Regions from separate parts of the Thaumasiovibrio subtropicus genome, predicted to be linked through region 1. Evidence: predicted binding sites of a transcription regulator. Region 1 holds the regulator's gene; the other holds the start of a gene.
The links. Region 1 encodes MetJ, which represses methionine synthesis genes. Its sites were predicted from a motif close to TTAGACNTNTANANGTCTAA; they were not measured.
Positions count from the first base shown of each region.

Region 2: metN (methionine ABC transporter ATP-binding protein MetN) is a predicted target of MetJ. The motif match lies at 6,628-6,647, and genes of this name have one in related genera.

Region 1 is NZ_AP023054.1:189,516-199,924, forward strand. Features, by position in the region: gene hslV (ATP-dependent protease subunit HslV) at 1-23, opposite strand, end outside; gene TSUB_RS00940 (SPOR domain-containing protein) at 200-811, opposite strand; gene cytR (DNA-binding transcriptional regulator CytR) at 897-1,901, opposite strand; gene priA (primosomal protein N') at 2,303-4,501, opposite strand; gene TSUB_RS25165 (hypothetical protein) at 4,565-4,696, shown strand; gene rpmE (50S ribosomal protein L31) at 4,779-4,994, shown strand; gene TSUB_RS00960 (malic enzyme-like NAD(P)-binding protein) at 5,272-6,519, shown strand; partial or broken gene TSUB_RS00965 (IS4 family transposase) at 6,643-7,976, shown strand; gene metJ (met regulon transcriptional regulator MetJ) at 8,095-8,418, opposite strand; gene TSUB_RS00975 (O-succinylhomoserine (thiol)-lyase) at 8,607-9,770, shown strand; gene TSUB_RS00980 (bifunctional aspartate kinase/homoserine dehydrogenase II) at 9,772-10,409, shown strand, end outside.
Region 2 is NZ_AP023054.1:2,860,662-2,871,070, reverse strand. Features, by position in the region: gene TSUB_RS12760 (putative bifunctional diguanylate cyclase/phosphodiesterase) at 1-549, opposite strand, end outside; gene TSUB_RS12755 (proline--tRNA ligase) at 730-2,445, opposite strand; gene tsaA (tRNA (N6-threonylcarbamoyladenosine(37)-N6)-methyltransferase TrmO) at 2,493-3,194, opposite strand; gene TSUB_RS12745 (type B 50S ribosomal protein L31) at 3,310-3,573, shown strand; gene ykgO (type B 50S ribosomal protein L36) at 3,628-3,771, shown strand; gene TSUB_RS12735 (MetQ/NlpA family lipoprotein) at 3,883-4,713, opposite strand; gene TSUB_RS12730 (methionine ABC transporter permease) at 4,803-5,489, opposite strand; gene metN (methionine ABC transporter ATP-binding protein MetN) at 5,479-6,513, opposite strand; gene gmhB (D-glycero-beta-D-manno-heptose 1,7-bisphosphate 7-phosphatase) at 6,908-7,465, shown strand; rRNA gene TSUB_RS12715 (16S ribosomal RNA) at 7,813-9,363, shown strand; tRNA gene TSUB_RS12710 (tRNA-Glu) at 9,558-9,633, shown strand; tRNA gene TSUB_RS12705 (tRNA-Lys) at 9,657-9,732, shown strand; tRNA gene TSUB_RS12700 (tRNA-Ala) at 9,761-9,836, shown strand; tRNA gene TSUB_RS12695 (tRNA-Val) at 9,867-9,942, shown strand; rRNA gene TSUB_RS12690 (23S ribosomal RNA) at 10,226-10,409, shown strand, end outside.

The sequences.
Region 1 (10,409 bases):
CGTACGGATACGATAGTTGTCACGGTTAACCTCAATATTGTGCTGGCAGGTATGCCAGATAAGCCATGGTCTATATCTGGGGACTAGGGAAATACTTTTCAAGCAGCGAAAGCTAACCCGATGCGATAAAGCGGTTAGCCTCTGTATGACTGGTGTTAAGTGAAATACTCAAGCACCCTGCGGGGGCTTGAGTCTACGACTATTCCCAATGCCAAATCGCGCAAGGCTCGATACCCGCGCGGCGAAGGACATTGCGATCGCGTTCGGCATCACGCTTTCTATCATAAGGGCCGAGAATGACGCGGTGCCATTCGCCTTTTTCGCCTTGGCTCACACGAATTTCACTGACAAGACCTTGGAACGCGATCATCGCTTTGCGCTCTTCGGCAGGCCCTGCATTACGGTAAGCACCACACTGCATTTGATAAGGGCGGCTCGGGCGAGATGGTTGCGTTTTTTCATCGACTTCGATGGTTTTATTCTCGAGGATATCTTTATAGCGCCATTCTTCTTCTGGCAGGGGAGGGATATCCGCCGTTGGTTTTGGCGTTGGCTTAGTTGCAGGCTTAGTCACGGGCTTAGCCGGTTGGCTTGGCGGTGTGGGAGAAACGGGTTGGTTGACCGGTGTCTCGGGCGTTGGGGATGTTGATAAAAAATAGAGGCCATAACCCAGTGCGCCGACTAAGACGAGGGCGATAATGCCCCATTTCACCGGAAACGGGTTATTTGCTGAAGGCTGTCGACGGGATTGTCGGGTATTTTTTTTCTTTGCGCCGCCACGGCCGCGCTTTACGTAATCTCGAGTTGCCACGTTATATTATTCGTAAGATGGGGTGGCTTAATAGTACAAACTTGCTCCCGCACTGACTAGTGCAGGAGCCTGATTGGTATCGCATTTATTGTGCTGGTGGTGCGGCGCTTTCACGGATAACCAGTTTAGCATCGAGTAAGCGTGAGCCTGCTTGCACATCTGAGCCTCGTAATAGATCAAGAAGCATCATCATTGCTTGTCGTCCAATTTCATAACGAGGCTGAGAGACGGTGGTCAACGGTGGATCACAGTACTCGGCAAACTGAATATCATCGAAGCCGACAATCGACAGTTCCTGAGGAACTCGGACGCCAAGACGTTTCGCTTGTTGCATCGCGCCAATCGCAATCACGTCGTTGTGACAGAAGATGGCTGTAGGTGGCTCAGGCAGTGAGAGTAATGTCGTCACGGCGCGGGCACCGGCGGCAAAAGAGAACTCACTCTGCACGGTGTAGGCTGGATTAAGGGGCACACCTGAGCGTCGCAATGCTTGCTGGTAACCTTGTGAGCGGAACTCACACAGTGCCGCTTCATCGGGGCCGGCAATCTGAGCAATATGCTTGTGGCCCATTTGAGTGAGGTAGTTAACCGCTTCAAATGCCGCCGTTAAGTTGTCGATGTGAACCGTAGGTAATTCCAACTCGGGGGCGTATTCGCACGCCATGACGAGAGGAGGGAGGTTCTTTTGTTCTGGCTTGCTGACATCAAATGGTAACTGAGTGCCAAGCAGTAACATGCCATCCGCTTGTTTGGTGAAGACGAGATTAACAAACGAACTTTCGCGAACTTGTTGTTGACCGCTGTCACCCAGCAGAACGAGATAGCCGTATTCCATGGCCGCTTCTTCGATACCGCGGATGATTTCAGTAAAGAAGGGGTCACAAATATCTGGAATGATTGCAACGATTGTTTTGGACTCATTGCGACGTAGGTTACGTGCCAATGAGTTAGGAGAGTATCCGGCCTCCATGACCGCCTGCTCAACTTTCTTCCTTGTTGACGCCGATACTTTTTCCGGGTTCATTAACGCGCGTGACACAGTTGCGGTTGAAACGCCGGCAAGCTGGGCAACATCCTTCATTGTCGCCATAGGGGTATATCCTCGCTATTTCTTCTCTCAGGGGTGCCAGCCGGATCGCCTAAAGCGGGCAATCAGCCTGCGCTGACAAACGTGCGTATTACTGCTTGTTAAAATACGTTATCTATTCTATGCGCTTGCATGACTATTAAACACAGGCTATTCATCACTTTTTTCAGCAAAAAAGAGATTTGCCTCACATATCTTTCATCTATTCAACCTTTGACCCTGATTTTAGTGGCGATATTTTTGTCAATAGGCCCTGAAACTGCCTCAAAAAAAGGAAATCCCTGCCCTTAGAAAAATACAGATATGCTTACAGTTCTCAATCAACAGAGTAATAAAAGTGTAACGGGTTGCTGAAACCAGATTTTGTGCTGTTTTGTATCACATTCGCCTCTATCGGCTGGCATTTAGCTCAGCTCTTGAGGCTCGACATCCAATGTCCAACGCACGCGCTTGGCGTCGGGTAGCATCTGTATAGCGGGTCGGGCAATCGCCAGGAGTTGCTGAAGTGAACGACGCTGCGGACTTTGAATAAGCAGCTGCCAGCGATATTTGCCAGCGCGGCGGGCTAGGGGCGCTGGATTGGGGCCGAGTAGTTCGATCTCTGGCGTTATTACCGGACTCGCTTGAAGAATTTGCCTGACTTGAAATAAAAAGGCGGCCGCAGCATCACTACTGTTAGCCTCGGCGCGCAACATGGCGAGAAAACGATAGGGAGGTAGGGCGGTCTGTTTGCGCTCTTCTAACGCGGATTGGGCAAACTCACCGTAGCCTTTGTGTAGCAGCGTCTTGAGTAGAGGATGATCTGGGTGGTGCGTTTGCAATAGTACTTCACCGGGTTTACTGGCACGACCGGCGCGACCAGCGACTTGGATGAGCAACTGCGCAAGACGCTCAGGTGCGCGAAAGTCACTACTAAATAACGCACTATCCACATCCAGCAAGGCGACTAAAGTGACATTCGGGAAGTGGTGTCCCTTGGCGAGCATTTGGGTGCCGATGAGTATTTGGTATTGATTGGCATGAATATCATCCAAATATTGCTCTAGGCTGCCTTTTCGTCGTGTGCTATCGCGATCGATCCGGATGGTCTTTTGTTCCGGAAAGAGGGTCTCGAGTTGTTGTTCTAACTGCTCGGTGCCTACGCCCGCGGTGATCAGTTGGGTTGAACCACAAGACTGACACTGATGATAGACAGGGCGTTGCGTTGAACAGTGATGGCAGCGCAGTTCATGACTGTGTGCATGATAGGTGTAATGGACATCGCAGCGCTCACAATCAGCAATCCAACCACACTCATGGCACATCATCACGGGCGCAAAGCCACGTCGATTGAGAAACAAGAGGACTTGATTGCCAGCCTGAATGTGTTTACGCATTTCCGCGATTAATGCGGCAGACAATCCTCCTTCTAGGTACTGCCCTTTAATATCGAGGATGCCATGGCGTGCTGCGACCGCGGTGCCAGCGCGTTGCGTCAGAGTCAGGTGGTGATATTTACCTTGCTGTGCATTGTGCAACGACTCCAGAGAAGGCGTTGCTGAGCCTAAAATGATCGGTATTTGCTCTTTTGCGGCACGCATGACGGCTAAATCACGAGCATGGTAGCGCAGCGTATCTTGCTGTTTATAGCTTGCATCATGTTCTTCATCAATGATGATCATGCCCAACGATTGAAACGGCGTGAACAGGGCAGAGCGCGTACCTATGATGATACCTGCTTGCTTGTCTCGCCCATCCAGCCACGCGGTTAAACGTTCGGTATCATTGAGCCCAGAGTGAATGACTGACAGCGGTACCCCTTTAAACCGCCTTTGGAAACGGTTGATAGTTTGGGGGGTTAAGCCAATTTCAGGGACCAGTATCAGTATCTGTTGCCCTTTCGCGAGTACAGGCTCAATGATGTTGAGATAGACCTCGGTTTTACCTGAGCCGGTGACGCCTTCAAGCAGATAGCAGTGATAACCCTCAGCGGCATTGATCGAGGCAATCGCAACAGATTGCTCTGTGTTGAGAACAGGCTTTTCTTCCGATGGCTCGGTTTGCCACGTGCTGTTGACCGGAAGCTTAATCTCGTCTTTTACCCAACCCTTTTCAGCTAAGGTTTTTAAGGTGGCAGAGGTCACCTCTTCCGCGAGCAGTTCGCTGTGCGCGCGGCTGCCCTGCATTAGCAAACCTAACACTTGAGCCTGTTTCGGGGCTCGCTTGGCGATGACGGTGGGGTTCTGCTCATGCCCAAGCGCCGTGAGATGCCACTGTTTCGTGGGTTTACGGCTGGCAGGCTCCCCTTTGCGTAGCAAGCTCGGCAAAGCAACGCTCAAGGTATCGCCAAATGGGTATTGGTAGAATTGACTGGCCCACTGCAGAAGTGAGAAAAGCGTCTTAGGTAACAAAGGCGCCTCATCAAGAACCTGTTTGATGCCTTTTAGCTGCTTAAACTCAGAGTGTTCGGTGAGTTCAGTGACAAAACCAACCAGCTCTCGACGCTGAAATGGAACGATGACACGCGTGCCAACCTCGGGGTGCTGATCATCCTCGAGTTTGTAATCGAAGAGGCGATCGAGCGGTACGGGCAATGCGACGCGCGCAATGCGAGGTGAGGTCATAGTGTCACTCCAATGGACTCAGCAAAAAGACAGTGTTGTGCTTTACTGTTAAGAGCAGGGATAGTGGCACAACAACTCCACAGTGTACTGCTCTGCTTGGTGCAAGGTAAAGAGAGGGAATCGATGATGTTGGTTGCTTTCAACGACATGATTGATTATTATACGCCGCCTAAATTCATCGTTGTATACCTATGATGCAGCGATGGCACGATTAACGACGTGTGGTGCCCGGCTTAGGATCGGGAGAGCGACACGGACTTCTATTTGAGGTTATCCCATGAAACAAGGTATTCACCCAGAATACAAAGGTGTAAACGCGAAATGTTCTTGTGGCAACACTTTCGTTTTTAACTCTACTTTGAGCAAAGGCGACATCAACCTAGACGTATGTGACAAGTGTCACCCGTTCTACACTGGTAAGCAACGTGTTGTTGACACTGGTGGTCGTGTTGATAAGTTCAAGAAGCGTTTCGGTGCACTATCAAGCAAGTAATTGCTGCACAGATTCGAGAAAAGGTTGCTTCGGCAACCTTTTTTTATGCCCGCAAGTTATTCCCTCCATTCCCTTCTTCACCTTCGTTCTCACTGAAGAATAATCATCGTTTTTCACTGCAATGGCGTGAAATGGTATTTAAATGATGAGCTTGTAGCACGAGATCTAGGTTTTTCCGCTGTGATGACATATGATCACAATATACCTAAGGTGCATCCGAGAAGTGCCCGGGTATGTGTTCTGACCGTCCTATCCCTAATTCAGGAAAACAACAACTATGTCTGAAGACTTTCGCCAACAGGCGCTTGATTACCACGCTTACCCTACTCCTGGAAAGATTGCCGTTGAACTGACCAAACCGGCTGACAGTGCTGCTGACCTTGCACTTGCCTATAGCCCTGGTGTGGCAGAGCCTGTGCGAGAAATAGCCCAAGATAGCGATAACGTTTATAAGTACACTGCGAAAGGCAACATGGTCGCGGTCATCTCTAACGGTACAGCCATTTTAGGCCTCGGTAATTTAGGGCCGTTAGCCTCTAAGCCTGTCATGGAAGGTAAAGCGCTATTGTTCAAGCGTTTTGCAGGTCTGGATTCCATCGATATTCAAGTAAAGCACCGTACGATTGATGAGTTTGTCGATACAGTGGCGAACATCGCGGATACCTTCGGTGGTATTAATCTTGAAGACATCAAAGCACCGGATTGCTTTGAAATTGAGCGTCGCCTTATTGAGCGTTGTCAGGTGCCGGTGTTTCATGATGATCAACATGGCACGGCGATTGTTACCGCCGCAGGCATGTTGAATGCATTGGAACTGCAAGGTAAAAAAATCAATGAAGCGCACATTGTTTGCCTTGGCGCAGGCGCGGCTGCGGTGGCATGTATGGAGCTGCTGATCAAATGTGGTGCGCAGCGTGAGCGTATCTATATGCTGGATCGTAAAGGTGTGATTCATACGCGCCGTGATGATCTGAATGAGTATAAGCAACTGTTTGCGAACAACACCGATAAGCGCACGCTTGAAGATGTGATTGAAGGTGCGGATATTTTTGTTGGTGTCTCTGGCCCCGATTTGCTGCCACCTGAAGCGCTTAAATTGATGGCAGACAAACCGATCGTTTTTGCTTGTTCTAATCCTGATCCTGAAATCAAGCCTGAATTGGCACACGAAGTACGCAGTGACTTGATCATGGGTACAGGTCGTTCTGATTACCCGAACCAAGTCAACAATGTGCTCTGCTTCCCGTTCATTTTCCGTGGCGCACTGGATGTGCGGGCGAGTGTTATTAATGATGAAATGAAGTTGGCCGCTGTCGATGCGATTCGTGAGCTTGCCAAAGAATCTGTGCCGGCTGAAGTACTGCAGGCTGCGGGTGTGGAGGCGTTGAGCTTTGGCCCCGATTACATTATTCCTAAACCGATGGATGCGCGATTGCTACCTCGCGTGGCACGTGCTGTCGCTGTTGCCGCTGTGGAATCGGGTGTGGCTCGTATTGGGCTACCCGAAGGCTATATGGAAAGCTAATCTTACTTGGGTACGAAAAAACCAGCCGACAGGCTTAACACCGATCAGTTAAGCCACTGATCAGTTGAATGATCCTACGGTTGAGTGAAAATACCCTCAGACATTAAGTTTGGGGGTATTTTTATGTTGGCACATTGGCTTATTGATGTTGATGATTTCGCTTCACCTGACTCACTCTCTTTATTTCAGAAAGAGCTGCCGCTTGAGTGGATTCAACAGGCACTCGATGACACCAACAAAGCAAGCTTACGGCGACGGAAGTTACCTGCTGAGCTTGTGGTCTGGCTGGTTGTAGGTATTGGTTTATACCGTGATAGACCGATTACCGATGTACTTGATAAATTAGACCTCAAGCTTTCTAACTCTCTAGGTGAATCCATTGCTCCAAGTGCGATCCCCCAAGCAAGAAAACGGTTAACAGCTAAACCTCTCGAAGCCCTATTTTCATTAACAGCACAGCATTGGACGCAAACAGAGGACAGTGATGATACATGGTTTGGATTAAGGCTTTTCTCTGTTGATGGAACACAATTTAGAACCCATGATACCCCAGCTCTTGCAGAGCATTTTCAATATGTTAAACACGGTAAAACGCGCCATACTGAATACCCAGTTGTAAGGTTATGTGCGCTTTGCTCCCTTCGAAGTCGCCTAATCCATAACGTCGCTTTTGGCCCTAGCTACAACGGTGAAGAAAGCTACGCTAAGCAACTCATTTCCTCTGCAACAGCCAACTCTCTGACTATTTTCGACCGATGTTATTTAGGTGCGGAGCTAATGATTAACTGGCAAAACCAACATGGTTCTAGCCACTGGATGACCCCTATTAAATCCAATACAAAGTACACAGTCATCGAGCAGTTAGATGAAGACGGCCGTGACTTGATCGTTGAAATGAATGTTTCGCAACAAGCTCGCAAAAAAAGCTCCTCACCTACCTGAAAAATGGCAAGCAAGGCTTGCGCTTTATCCAGAAAAAGAACAACCCAACCATATAAAAAGGGGTCTTGTCGTCCCTAACAGACAAAAAATATGCTCTGCAAGATTTACTTAATGTTTACTTCGAACGATGGGAAATTGAAAATAGTTACGGAGAGATAAAACACGATATGCTTGAGGACGAACTTCTGCTTCGAAGTCAGTCTGTCGAAGGTGTTGAGCAGGAGATCTGGGGTATCTTAATTGCCTACAATCTAGTTCGGTTGGAAATAAGTCGGATAGCAAAAGAAGCTAACGTATCGCCTTTACGGATCAGTTTTATGATGGCGCTAAGGGACATTCAGGATGAACTAATGTGGTGTGCAATCGCATCGCCTGGCTCAATACCCAAGAAGCTGAGGGCAATGCGAGAGAGAGTTAAACGCTATATTTTACCAGAACGAAAAAAACGGCCCAAATCGAGGACCGTTCGTATCAATAAAACTCGCTATATGGTTCGCTCCAAACATCTTAATTGATAGGAGTTAGCCGACAGGCTGGTTTTTTTATATGTGGCTTTCACACAAGAGGCATGAACTGGCATATCCGTATGCAATCTTGAGCGCGGCGGAGAAAAAACGCCTGAAACGCGGAAATTTAGTCCTGCTCAACAAAATCTTCGATGCTGATCCCCATCTCTTCCATCATTTTCTTCGCTTCTGCAGGGATTTCATCTGGGCGGTCTTTACGGATGTCTTCATCCGTTGGCAATGGCTGGCCAGTGTATGCGTGTAAAAAAGCTTCACAAAGTAGCTCGCTATTGGTCGCATGGCGCAAGTTGTTGACCTGACGACGTGTGCGTTCATCAGTGAGAATTTTTAGAACTTTCAAAGGGATAGATACAGTGATCTTTTTTACTTGTTCGTTTTTCTTACCATGTTCTGCGTATGGGCTGATGTATTCACCATTCCACTTTGTCATTGTGCACCTACTTTGCCAGTAATATTAAAATTGTTGAGTGATGTGTAATGCGAATTTTAGCGGCTTTTACCGCCATAAGCAAAGACATATAGACGTCTAGAAGTGTTGACGTCTCGGTGGGTAAGCAGTAAGGTAATGGGTATTCGCGCGGGAATAAACGGGCTACGGCCTAAAACAAGGAACGGGTTATGAGTGACAAACAACTGGCCACCATTGCAGTACGCACAGGCATTGAATCAGATTCTCAACACAATGCGGTGGTCCCACCGATTTATCTCACCACGAATTATAGCTTTCCGTCGTTCGGTGATGTGCCGGAGTATGACTACTCTCGAGGCGGCAACCCGACTCGCTCGTTAGTGGCGGATGCCATCTCTGATCTCGAAGGTGGAGCAGGCGCGGTCGTGACCAGCTGTGGTACGTCGGCGATTAACTTGTTGGTTAGTGCATTATTGGGTCCAGAAGACTTGATCGTCGCACCGCATGATTGCTACGGCGGTACTTACCGTTTGTTCAACACACGTGCTAACAAAGGTGATTTTAAGGTTGAGTTTGTTAATCAATATGACAGCGCGTCACTGGATGCCGCATTAGCGAAAAAGCCGAAGCTTATCTGGATTGAAACGCCATCAAATCCCTTACTGCGTGTCCTCGATATTGCAGAAGTGTGCGAAAAGGCGCAAAAAATTGGCGCATTGGTTGCGGTCGATAACACCTTCCTTAGTCCTGTTTGGCAACGTCCAATCGCATTAGGCGCTGACTTTGTCGTGCACTCGACAACAAAGTACCTTAACGGACACTCTGATGTTGTTGCTGGTGTGCTAGTGGCAAAAACTCAGGAACACACCGACGAGCTGTTGTGGTGGGGAAACTGCATTGGTGCAACGGGTTCACCGTTCGATGCGTACCTGGCGTTACGTGGTTTACGTACACTTGTCCCGCGCATGCGTATGCATGAAGAAAACTGTTACGCAGTCCTTGAGTTTTTGAAGACGCAATCGCGAATCAAAGCCCTTTATCACCCGAGCATTCCAGAGCACCCGGGCCACGAGATAGCTGCCAAGCAGCAATCTGGCTTTGGCACCATGATCAGTTTTGAGTTCGATGGTGACGTAGAGGCGTTGAAAGTGTTCCTTAACGCTTTACAACATTTCTCATTAGCTGAGTCTTTGGGTGGCGTAGAGTCATTAATTTGTCATCCGGGATCCATGACGCACCGGGCGATGTCCGATGAAGCGCAATTGGAAGCCGGTATCGCACCGGGGCTTTTACGCTTGTCTGTTGGGCTAGAAGATAGCCGTGATTTAGTCGCAGATTTGGCAAATGCGTTTGCGGTAGTGGGAGAGAAATAACATGAGTGAACGTCAACTGCATAAGTTTGGTGGCAGTAGCCTTGCGGATGAAACTTGTTTTCGCCGTGTGATTGATATTCTCGCCAAGTACTCTCACAGCGATGACCTGGTGGTTGTGTCTGCCGCAGGCTCTACCACAAATCAACTGATCGACTTTTTAAAGCAGTCAGAAAAAGATGGCCGTCTCGCCCATGAAACTCTCATGGGACTACGCCAGTTTCAGCAAGGATTGATTGAATCGTTAATTACTGAGCCGGAAGCTTTAGTCAATGCACTGCATGATGATTGTCGTCAGATTGCACAATGGGGTGAAGCGCCATCACTAGATTTGCCGACGCGAGGTAAAGTTCAAGGTTTTGGTGAGGTATGGTCTGTTCGACTTTTAACTGCGCTCCTCAATCAAGAAGCCTTGCCTGCGGTAGGGGTGGATTCTCGTCAACTACTACGAGCAGAGCATGCGGCTCAGCCAGAGGTTGATAGCGCGAAATCTTGGCCTTTGGTCAAGCAAGAGTTGGCACAACATGCCCATCACCGTGTCGTAATCACGGGCTTCATGGCGCAAAATGAGCAAGGCGAAACGGTATTGCTTGGTCGTAATGGCTCAGATTACTCTGCGACCATTCTTGGTGCTTTGGCTGA
Region 2 (10,409 bases), 950 kb from region 1:
GGCTGCATAAAATTCTGCACTGTAGTTTTTTAGGCGCTCGGCAAAGGCTTGAAGTAGCTTGTCGCCCACCTGATGGGTTAAAGAGTCATTGATGCGTTTAAAGTCATTGAAATCAAGCAGCAAAACAGAAAAACAGCGTCCGGTATGTTCCGACAATGCGATGACTTGTTCGAGTTTTTGCATCAAATGGTGACGATTAGGCAGTTTCGTCAGTGTGTCGTGTTCCGCATCAAATCGCGCGAGTTCACGTTCGTTGTCGAGGCGCTTGATACTTTGAGAAGAAAGACGAATGGTCGAAAAGACAAACAACCCGCCTAAAGACAGAATAGCACTCAATAAGGTATCACTCAGACCTGTTGATGGTTCTATCATCAGTAAAGTGGCGTGACCACTATAACCGATGATAAAGAAGACCATCATGTAGACTAACAGTGTCCAACTACCGTCTGGATCTTGGCGTTTTATGCGAAACGCGGGGGCTATAGAACTTGCAACTAGAATAAGCCCAGTGAGAGTGAGCACCAGATTCATCAGCTTTATCGTGAGCACGAACAACCTTCCCTTATGCGCGATGTGCAAAGAGTATAGTTGAAGATCTTCACTTGCTTCTGAGTGATACTGTGTCAAAACTCAGACAATGTTCGTTTTGTTAGAGTCAATGACCTAGAAACAAAAAAAGCCCGCTAAATTAAGCGGGCTTAGATGTACTGAAAGGTAACTATATCGCGATTAAACGAGTTTTGCCTTGATGAAGTCTGCGATTGCATCAGCAGCAACCGGCTCTTTCTCACCCGTACGGCGGTCTTTGTATTCGACTTCGCCATTTTTCAAGCTACGGTCACCGATGACAACGGTGTGGGGCACACCAACAAGCTCCATGTCTGCAAACATGACGCCAGGGCGCTCTTTACGATCATCAAACAGGACTTCAATACCTGCAGCTGTCAGGTTCGCGTAGAGCGCTTCTGCAGCTTCACGCACAGCTTCAGACTTGTGCATGTTCATTGGTACGATAGCCACTTGGAAAGGCGCTAATGCGTCTGGCCAGATGATGCCGTTTTCGTCGTGATTTTGCTCGATAGCAGACGCCACCACGCGAGATACACCGATACCGTAACAACCCATTTCTAAAATGGTGTTTTTGCCGTCAGCACCTAGTACGCCACAGTTCATTTTCTCTGAGTAGTTTGTACCTAGCTGGAAAATGTGACCAACTTCGATACCACGCTTAAGCATGATAGTACCGTTGCCGCATGGGCTTGGATCACCTTCAACGACGTTGCGGAGATCTTCTACCTGACCGAGTTCAACATCACGACCCCAGTTGATACCGAAGTAGTGTTTATCATCGATGTTTGCACCAGCGCCAAAGTCACTCATTACCGCAACGGTACGGTCAACGATGAATGGCAGTTCAAGACCGACAGGACCTAGAGAGCCAGGGCCCGCACCAATCAATGCACGGATCTCTTCTTCCGTTGCCATCTCCAATGGTGAAGCCACTTCTTTCAGGTTTTCCGCTTTTACTTCGTTTAGCTCGTGATCACCACGGATGATCAACGCAATAAGGTCGGCATCTACTTCATCAGACGCTTTAACGAATAGCGTTTTCACCGTTTTTTCGATTGGTAGCTCAAATTGCTCTACCAGTTCAGCAATGGTTTTTGCATTTGGTGTATCAACCAGCGTCATCTCTTCGCTTGGTGCTGCACGTTCAGCGGTAGGTGCAAGCGCTTCTGCTTTTTCAATGTTTGCGGCGTAATCAGATTCTGTTGAGAAGGCAATTAAATCTTCGCCACTTTCTGCGAGAACGTGGAACTCGTGTGAGCCACTGCCACCAATAGCACCGGTGTCAGCCAGAACCGGGCGGTAATCGAGCCCCATGCGGTCAAAGGCTTTACAGTATGCTTCATGCATCGCTTCATAGGACTGTTGCAGGCCATCTTTGTCGAGGTCGAAACTGTAAGCGTCCATCATGCAGAATTCGCGTGCACGCATAACACCGAAGCGTGGACGACGTTCGTCACGGAACTTCGTTTGAATTTGGTAAAGGTTAAGTGGCAGCTGTTTGTAAGAGCTTACCTCGTTACGGACCAAGCTGGTGATCACTTCTTCTGCTGTCGGACTTAATACAAACGGACGCTCATGGCGGTCAGTCAGTCGAAGCAACTCCGCGCCCATTTTTTCAGAGCGGCCAGTTTCTTCCCAAAGCTCGAAAGGCTGAACAACGGGCATCAAAGTCTCAACAGCACCTGCATTGTTGATCTCTTCACGAACGATGTTTTCGACTTTACGCAGGACGCGCAGACCGGTCGGCAGCCAGGTGTAGAGACCTGAAGCAAGCTTGCGGATCATGCCGGCACGTAGCATCAGCTGGTGGCTGATAACTTCTGCGTCGTTTGGTGTTTCCTTCAGAGTAGACAGAAGGTATTTACTGGTACGCATTGATGGTATCCGTTGGTTGAGGTTAAAAAATATGACTCGCTAGTGTATCAGTCATTTGTGGATTGGCAAACGGCTTCCACGGCTGTGACGATGACCTTTTGTGCATTTACTTTAAATTTCACGTTAAAGCGAAAGAGGTGGACAGCATATTCCTTCTCATCAGGTTTACTTTTCTTATAAGCAGGCCGCGGATCTTGTGAGAGCACTTCTTTAATGACTTGCTGTTGATGAGGAGTGAGGTGTTGAGCTACCTGCTCGTTAATCATTACATCAAGAGTTGCGGGTTCCTCATTGGCAAATCCGCCAATGGCTTCGGGGTGGCTGTCGGAGTAAGGGATATAAGGTTTGATATCCATGATCGGTGTACCGTCAACGAGGTCGACACCACCTAATTCAAGAATGACCTGACTGCCTTGAATACGCACACCTTTAAGTGTCACTGCTGACATGCCTATCCCATTTGGACGAAAAGTGGCTCGACTTGCAAAGACGCCAATACGCTCATTGCCACCTAGTCGAGGTGGCCTGACAGTAGGGCGCCATCCGGCTGCCAAGTTTTGGTCAAACATAAAGAGCAACCACAGGTGGCTGAATTGTTCGATGCCTCTAACGGCTTCGGGGACATTCGCTTCGCCACAGAGGTGTAGTTCTGCAGTGGCACTGGGTACAAGGTTAGGTTGACGTGGTACGGCAAATTTCTCTTTGTAAGGAGAGCGAATGATACCTACGGGTTCGATGGAAAACGGCATGGTGTTCGGTCATTGATGAAAAGAATCGATAGCCTAGCACAGAAAAAGCTGGACATATTAAGTGATAATCATTATCGTTCGCTACGTTATATTGTAACAATAAAGGAATGCAGCTATGAAACAAGGTATTCATCCTGAATATCGCACAGTGGTCTTTCATGACACTGCCGTTGATAAGTACTTCTTGATCGGCTCAACGCTGAAAACAGAACGTACGATTAAGTGGGAAGATGGTAAAGAGTACCCTTACTTCACTTTGGATGTATCTTCAGAATCGCATCCTTTCTATACCGGTAAGCAGCGCGTTGCGAAAGCCGAAGGCCGCTTGGCTACCTTTAGCCGCCGCTTCGGTAGTTTCTCTAGTAAGAAAGAGAAGTAACACACCGCTATTTACGCTCGCTGTTTGGAATTAGGAAGTCTAAGGAGAAGTAAGATGCAGGTACTAAGCTCACTGAAAAGCGCAAAGAATCGTCATAGAGATTGCCAGGTCGTTAAACGTCGAGGCCGCATCTATGTGATTTGTAAGTCAAACCCACGCTTCAAAGCCGTTCAAGGCAAAGTAAAGAAGAAGCGTTAAGGTTTTTTATCTGATGTTGGCGCATAAAAAAACCTCTGCTTGTTGAGCAGAGGTTTTTTTGTGGGTGTGCTAAATGAGGCAATGAGCGTACTTTGGGTACGCCCATTAAAATTACCAACCTTTAACGACACCACCTTTGAAGATTTCAAGTGCTGCTTGATGAACTTCATCGGTTTGGTAAGAGGCAACGAAGGTTTTGATTGCTTCGTCGTTGATGTTGTCTTCACGTGCAACAACAAGGTTCACGTATGGAGACTCTTTGTCTTCAACGAACACGCCATCGCGCTCTGGCGTTAGGTCGATGCTGCTTGCATACGTTGTGTTGATGATCGCGAGATCAACATCTTGCAGTGAGCGTGGTAGTTGCGCGGCTTCTAGCTCGACAATTTTGATGTTTTTCGGGTTTTCGACGATATCAAGTACCGTTGCAAGTAGACCAACACCTTCTTTAAGCTTAAGAAGGCCTTGCTGCTCGAGTAGGATCAGAGAGCGACCAAGGTTAGTAGGATCGTTTGGTACCGCAATTTGAGCACCTTCTTGAATCTCTTCTACACTTTCAACTTTGCTAGAGTAGCCTGCAATTGGGTAGACGAAGGTGTTACCAGCGATAGCCAGTTTGTAACCACGATCTTCGATTTGCTTGTCTAGGTATGGCTTGTGTTGGAATGCGTTCGCATCAATAGAGCCTTCATCAAGTGCTGCGTTTGGGGTGACGTAGTCAGTGAAAGTAATCAGTTCCACGTCTAGGCCATGCTTCTCTTTTGCAACGCGCGCTGCGATTTCAGCGACTTGCTCTTCAGCCCCCGCCATTACGCCGACTTTGATTTTAGTTACTTTGACTTCTTCTGCTGCTTGCTCTGGTGCTTTGTCACCACAACCTGTTAGCGCCAATGCAGACGCGATACCCGCTGCAGCTAAAAGAGACTTCAAATTAAACGCCATAATTTACTCCTTAATTTTGTCTGCACCGCACTCCGGCGGTGCTGCCATCATTGTGTTTGTCTTTAATGTTTAGGGTGTCAAATTGTTGCTTATCGGTGATCGACTTTGTTCACAAGTCGGTCGCCGAGGGATTGAATCACTTGTACTAGGATAACCAAAAGTACAACGGTAATAGCCATAACAGTGCCATCAAAACGCTGGTAGCCATAGCGGATACCCACATCGCCAAGGCCACCACCACCGACGGTACCCGCCATTGCCGAGTAGCTTACAAGTGTTACCAGTGTAATGGTCACAGCATTAATAATGCCTGGCAGTGCTTCAGGGAGTAGCACTTTTAAAATAATCTGACTCGGGGTTGCGCCCATTGCTTCGGCCGCTTCCACAAGGCCTGAAGGGACTTCCATGAGTGCCCCTTCAACTAAGCGCGCAATAAATGGGATAGCAGCAACCGTCAGCGGTACAACTGCCGCTGCGGTTCCAATCGAACTTCCCGTCACGAAACGTGTAAAGGGGATGATAGCGACGAGGAGAATGATGAAAGGAATGGAACGGCCAATATTGACGGCAATGCCCAATACTTTATTCACTTTAGGTGCCGATAGAAGGCCACCCTCTTTGGTGATATGAAGAGAAACACCAAGCGGGATGCCAATCAAGAATCCGATCAAGCCAGAAGCAAAAACCATGATAAGGGTTTGCCACGTTGCATCGATCAGTAGGCTGACCAAGCGGTCATTTTCCGCAAACCACGCGGAGACTGAATTAATCAACATAACCTAATACCTCTACTTGTACTTTGTGGTCTCGGATGAAGGCAAGCGCCTTCTCTGTCGCTTCTTCCGTGCCGCAGAGCTCGGTAAGCAACAGACCAAATTTCATGCCGCCAGCGTAATCAATGTCTGAGCAAAGGATATTGGCATCAATATTAAATTCACGCGCAACTTGGCTTAGCAAAGGTGCATCTACAGAAGCGCCAGTGAACTCTAAACGGACTAGCGGGTATCGGTTATCTCCGCGTTCTTTGGTGAGACGACGTTCATAGTCTTCAGGGATAGAAAGATCTAACGTTGAACGAATGAACTGACGAGCAAGGTCTGTTTTAGGATGCGCAAAAATGTCTGCGACAGGGCCTTTTTCAACTAACTCACCGTCACCAATAATAGCGACTTCATGACAGATGTTTTTGACGACATCCATTTCATGAGTAATGAGCAGGATAGTCAGGCCAAGTTGTTGGTTAATCTTTTTGAGAAGCGCCAAAATCGACTGCGTTGTCGCCGGGTCAAGGGCACTCGTTGCTTCATCACAAAGCAATACTTTAGGGTCACAGGCTAGCGCACGGGCAATCGCGACACGCTGTTTTTGACCGCCACTGAGATTGGCTGGGTATGACTCGTGTTTATCGCTTAGGCCAACGAGGTCAAGTAACTCTGTCACTTTGCGTGTAATCTCAGCGTTGCTTTTCCCGGCCAGTTCTAAAGGAAGTGCAACGTTAGCAAACACAGTACGAGACGACAGCAAATTAAAGTGTTGAAAAATCATACCGATTTTACGACGAGCTTGCGTTAACTCTTGATTGGAAAGGGCAGTAAGCTCAGTGCCGTCTACGGTAATGGTGCCTGAAGATGGGCGCTCTAAAAGGTTCACACAACGGATAAGGGTACTTTTACCCGCACCTGAAGCACCAATGACACCAAAGATGGTGCCTTGCGAGATTGTTAAATTGGCATCTCGTAGGGCATGGATTTGCTTATTGCCCTGCTGGAACACCTTGTTGACTCGGCTGATTTCAATCATCCCACGTCCTGATTTATGCTGCTGTTGTTTGCTTTTCCAGTACAAAATTGTGCTGCACTGGTTATATTGATGGAAATGATGCTAAGGCGTCTAGACGGCCAAGTCAACAGAAATATTTACGTCTAGACGTCTAAACGCGCGAGAGATGCAGGGTTATTCTGCAAGGGTAAAGATGAATACGCGTGTCGGACGCACGATAATTTACTGATATACTCTAGCCACCGCATGGGGCTTGCTCAGCGAGAATTTTCAGGTTTGTCAGCAAAGCATCGCTATGAATGCCTTGCAGATTAAATCATAAAGCCGTAACAAAAGATGACGGTGCTAGAAAACTCGTTCGGTGGAAAGCGTCTTGAGGTGGCTTGAGTATACTGTAATTAATGAGGGCAATACTGTGGCAAAAGCGGCTGTATTTATCGATCGTGATGGTGTGATCAATGTTGATCACGGTTATGTACATACCACGGATGATTTTGAATACATCGAAGGGGTCTTTGAAGCCTGTAAGCAGTTTAAAGCAATGGGCTACTTATTGGTGCTGGTGACTAACCAATCAGGTATTGCGCGAGGCATGTTTACAGAGGATGAATTCCTCACCCTCACCGAGTGGATGGATTGGAACTTCGTTGACAATGGTGTGGAATTTGATGGCATATACTATTGCCCTCACCATGCTGAAAAAGGGCAAGGAGACTACAAAGTAGATTGTGATTGTCGCAAGCCGAAACCGGGAATGTTTAAATCCGCACAAGCATTTTTGAAAATCGATATGGCGAAGTCAGTGATGATTGGCGATAAAAAGGAAGACATGATGGCTGCTGAAGCGGCGGATATTCCTACTCGCATTCTCGTACGGTCAGGTAAACCTGTTACTGCGGAAGGCGAAGCGCTAGCGAGTGTGGTGGTTGATAGCGTTGCAGATGTACCTGCCTACCTAAAATCAGAGGCTTAATGTGTGTTTAGCTTAAAATGTCGGCAGTTGGGTTTTTTTTGTCATTTTTCTCTTGCGGATATTTTTAAGCTCCCTATAATGCGCCTCCGTTGTCACGAAAAACACAGCGTTCTTCGCTGAGTTACCAAGTAAGACAACAACGTTCTTTAACAATATGACCATGCAATCTGTGTGGGCACTCGTTGAATAGATAGTCAAAACTGTTTGTCTTCACTTTTAAAAAGTGAAAGCAAATATGGCATCAATGATACTAGTGACCAAATTAAGACTTCGGTCTTAGCACAGTCAATTCGTTCATTACTTCGGTAGTGAATATCAGTATTCATTGAGTCCAAATCAAAAATCTTTAATTGAAGAGTTTGATCATGGCTCAGATTGAACGCTGGCGGCAGGCCTAACACATGCAAGTCGAGCGGAAACGACTTAACTGACCCTTCGGGTGACGTTAAGGGCGTCGAGCGGCGGACGGGTGAGTAATGGCTGGGAACCTGCCCTAACGAGGGGGATAACCATTGGAAACGATGGCTAATACCGCATAATCTCTACGGAGCAAAGAGGAGGACCTTCGGGCTTCTCGCGTTAGGATGGGCCCAGTTGGGATTAGCTAGTAGGTGAGGTAACGGCTCACCTAGGCGACGATCCCTAGCTGGTTTGAGAGGATGATCAGCCACACTGGAACTGAGACACGGTCCAGACTCCTACGGGAGGCAGCAGTGGGGAATATTGCACAATGGGGGGAACCCTGATGCAGCCATGCCGCGTGTATGAAGAAGGCCTTCGGGTTGTAAAAGTACTTTCAGCAGTGAGGAAGGTTTAGTAGTTAATACCTGCTAGATTTGACGTTAGCTGCAGAAGAAGCACCGGCTAACTCCGTGCCAGCAGCCGCGGTAATACGGAGGGTGCGAGCGTTAATCGGAATTACTGGGCGTAAAGCGCATGCAGGCGGTCTGTTAAGTCAGATGTGAAAGCCCGGGGCTTAACCTCGGAACCGCATTTGAAACTGGCAGGCTAGAGTCTTGTAGAGGGGTAGAATTTCAGGTGTAGCGGTGAAATGCGTAGAGATCTGAAGGAATACCGGTGGCGAAGGCGGCCCCCTGGACAAAGACTGACGCTCAGATGCGAAAGCGTGGGGAGCAAACAGGATTAGATACCCTGGTAGTCCACGCCGTAAACGATGTCTACTTGGAGGTTGGAATCTTGAATTCTGGCTTTCGGAGCTAACGCGTTAAGTAGACCGCCTGGGGAGTACGGTCGCAAGATTAAAACTCAAATGAATTGACGGGGGCCCGCACAAGCGGTGGAGCATGTGGTTTAATTCGATGCAACGCGAAGAACCTTACCTACTCTTGACATCTACAGAAGCTTGAAGAGATTCGAGTGTGCCTTCGGGAACTGTAAGACAGGTGCTGCATGGCTGTCGTCAGCTCGTGTTGTGAAATGTTGGGTTAAGTCCCGCAACGAGCGCAACCCTTATCCTTGTTTGCCAGCACTTCGGGTGGGAACTCCAGGGAGACTGCCGGTGATAAACCGGAGGAAGGTGGGGACGACGTCAAGTCATCATGGCCCTTACGAGTAGGGCTACACACGTGCTACAATGGCGCATACAGAGGGCGGCCAACTTGCGAAAGTGAGCGAATCCCAAAAAGTGCGTCGTAGTCCGGATTGGAGTCTGCAACTCGACTCCATGAAGTCGGAATCGCTAGTAATCGTAGATCAGAATGCTACGGTGAATACGTTCCCGGGCCTTGTACACACCGCCCGTCACACCATGGGAGTGGGCTGCACCAGAAGTAGATAGCTTAACCTTCGGGAGGGCGTTTACCACGGTGTGGTTCATGACTGGGGTGAAGTCGTAACAAGGTAGCCCTAGGGGAACCTGGGGCTGGATCACCTCCTTAACGATAAGACTGCTGTTAAATGCAGTGTCCACACAGATTGCTTGGTCGTAATGTGAAGAGTGTCGGGTAGTGTTTTGCACTATCCCTATTAGTGTGCCCAACACACTAGTAAAAAGTGAGATGATGTCGTTCCTCACAGGTTCGTCACTCGCTAACACAAAGTTTGCAAAACATGTTTTGCAGACAAACTCAGTGTCCCATTCGTCTAGAGGCCTAGGACACCGCCCTTTCACGGCGGTAACAGGGGTTCGACTCCCCTATGGGACGCCACTTCTCTTTTGAAGTGACAAGATGGGTCGTTAGCTCAGTTGGTAGAGCAGTTGACTTTTAATCAATTGGTCGCAGGTTCGAATCCTGCACGACCCACCATCTTCTCCCAAGAAGATGTAATAAAAATGGGGCTATAGCTCAGCTGGGAGAGCGCCTGCTTTGCACGCAGGAGGTCAGCAGTTCGATCCTGCTTAGCTCCACCATCTTCTGCCACGAAGATGTAAAACTATTGTGGGCGATTAGCTCAGTTGGGAGAGCACCTCCCTTACAAGGAGGGGGTCACTGGTTCGAGCCCGGTATCGCCCACCACTCTCTAAAGGTTTTTCCTTAAGAATCTTTAGAAAGTGCAAGCTAACAAGCTTCACATGCTCTTTAACAAACTGGAAAGCTGACTAGTAAATTCAATCGAATAGATTGAATCGTTCATTGAAAAATGAACAAGTTCTCAAATCGTATTTACGCAAGTAAATACAACAAACACATTCAAGTGTCTTGTATTGAGTCCGGCGAAAACATGTAAACCTTGGTTGCTGTCATACGCCTATGTGTCTTCACTTTTGTAAAGTGAAATAAAGACGCCTTGGGGTTGTATGGTTAAGTGACTAAGCGTACACGGTGGATGCCTTGGCAGTCAGAGGCGATGAAGGACGTGCTAACCTGCGATAAGCCATGAGAAGACGGTAAGAGTCACTATACTCATGGATTTCCGAATGGGGAAACCCGGCCGCATAAGCGGTCATCATAACGTGAATACATAGCGTTATGAGGCGAACTCG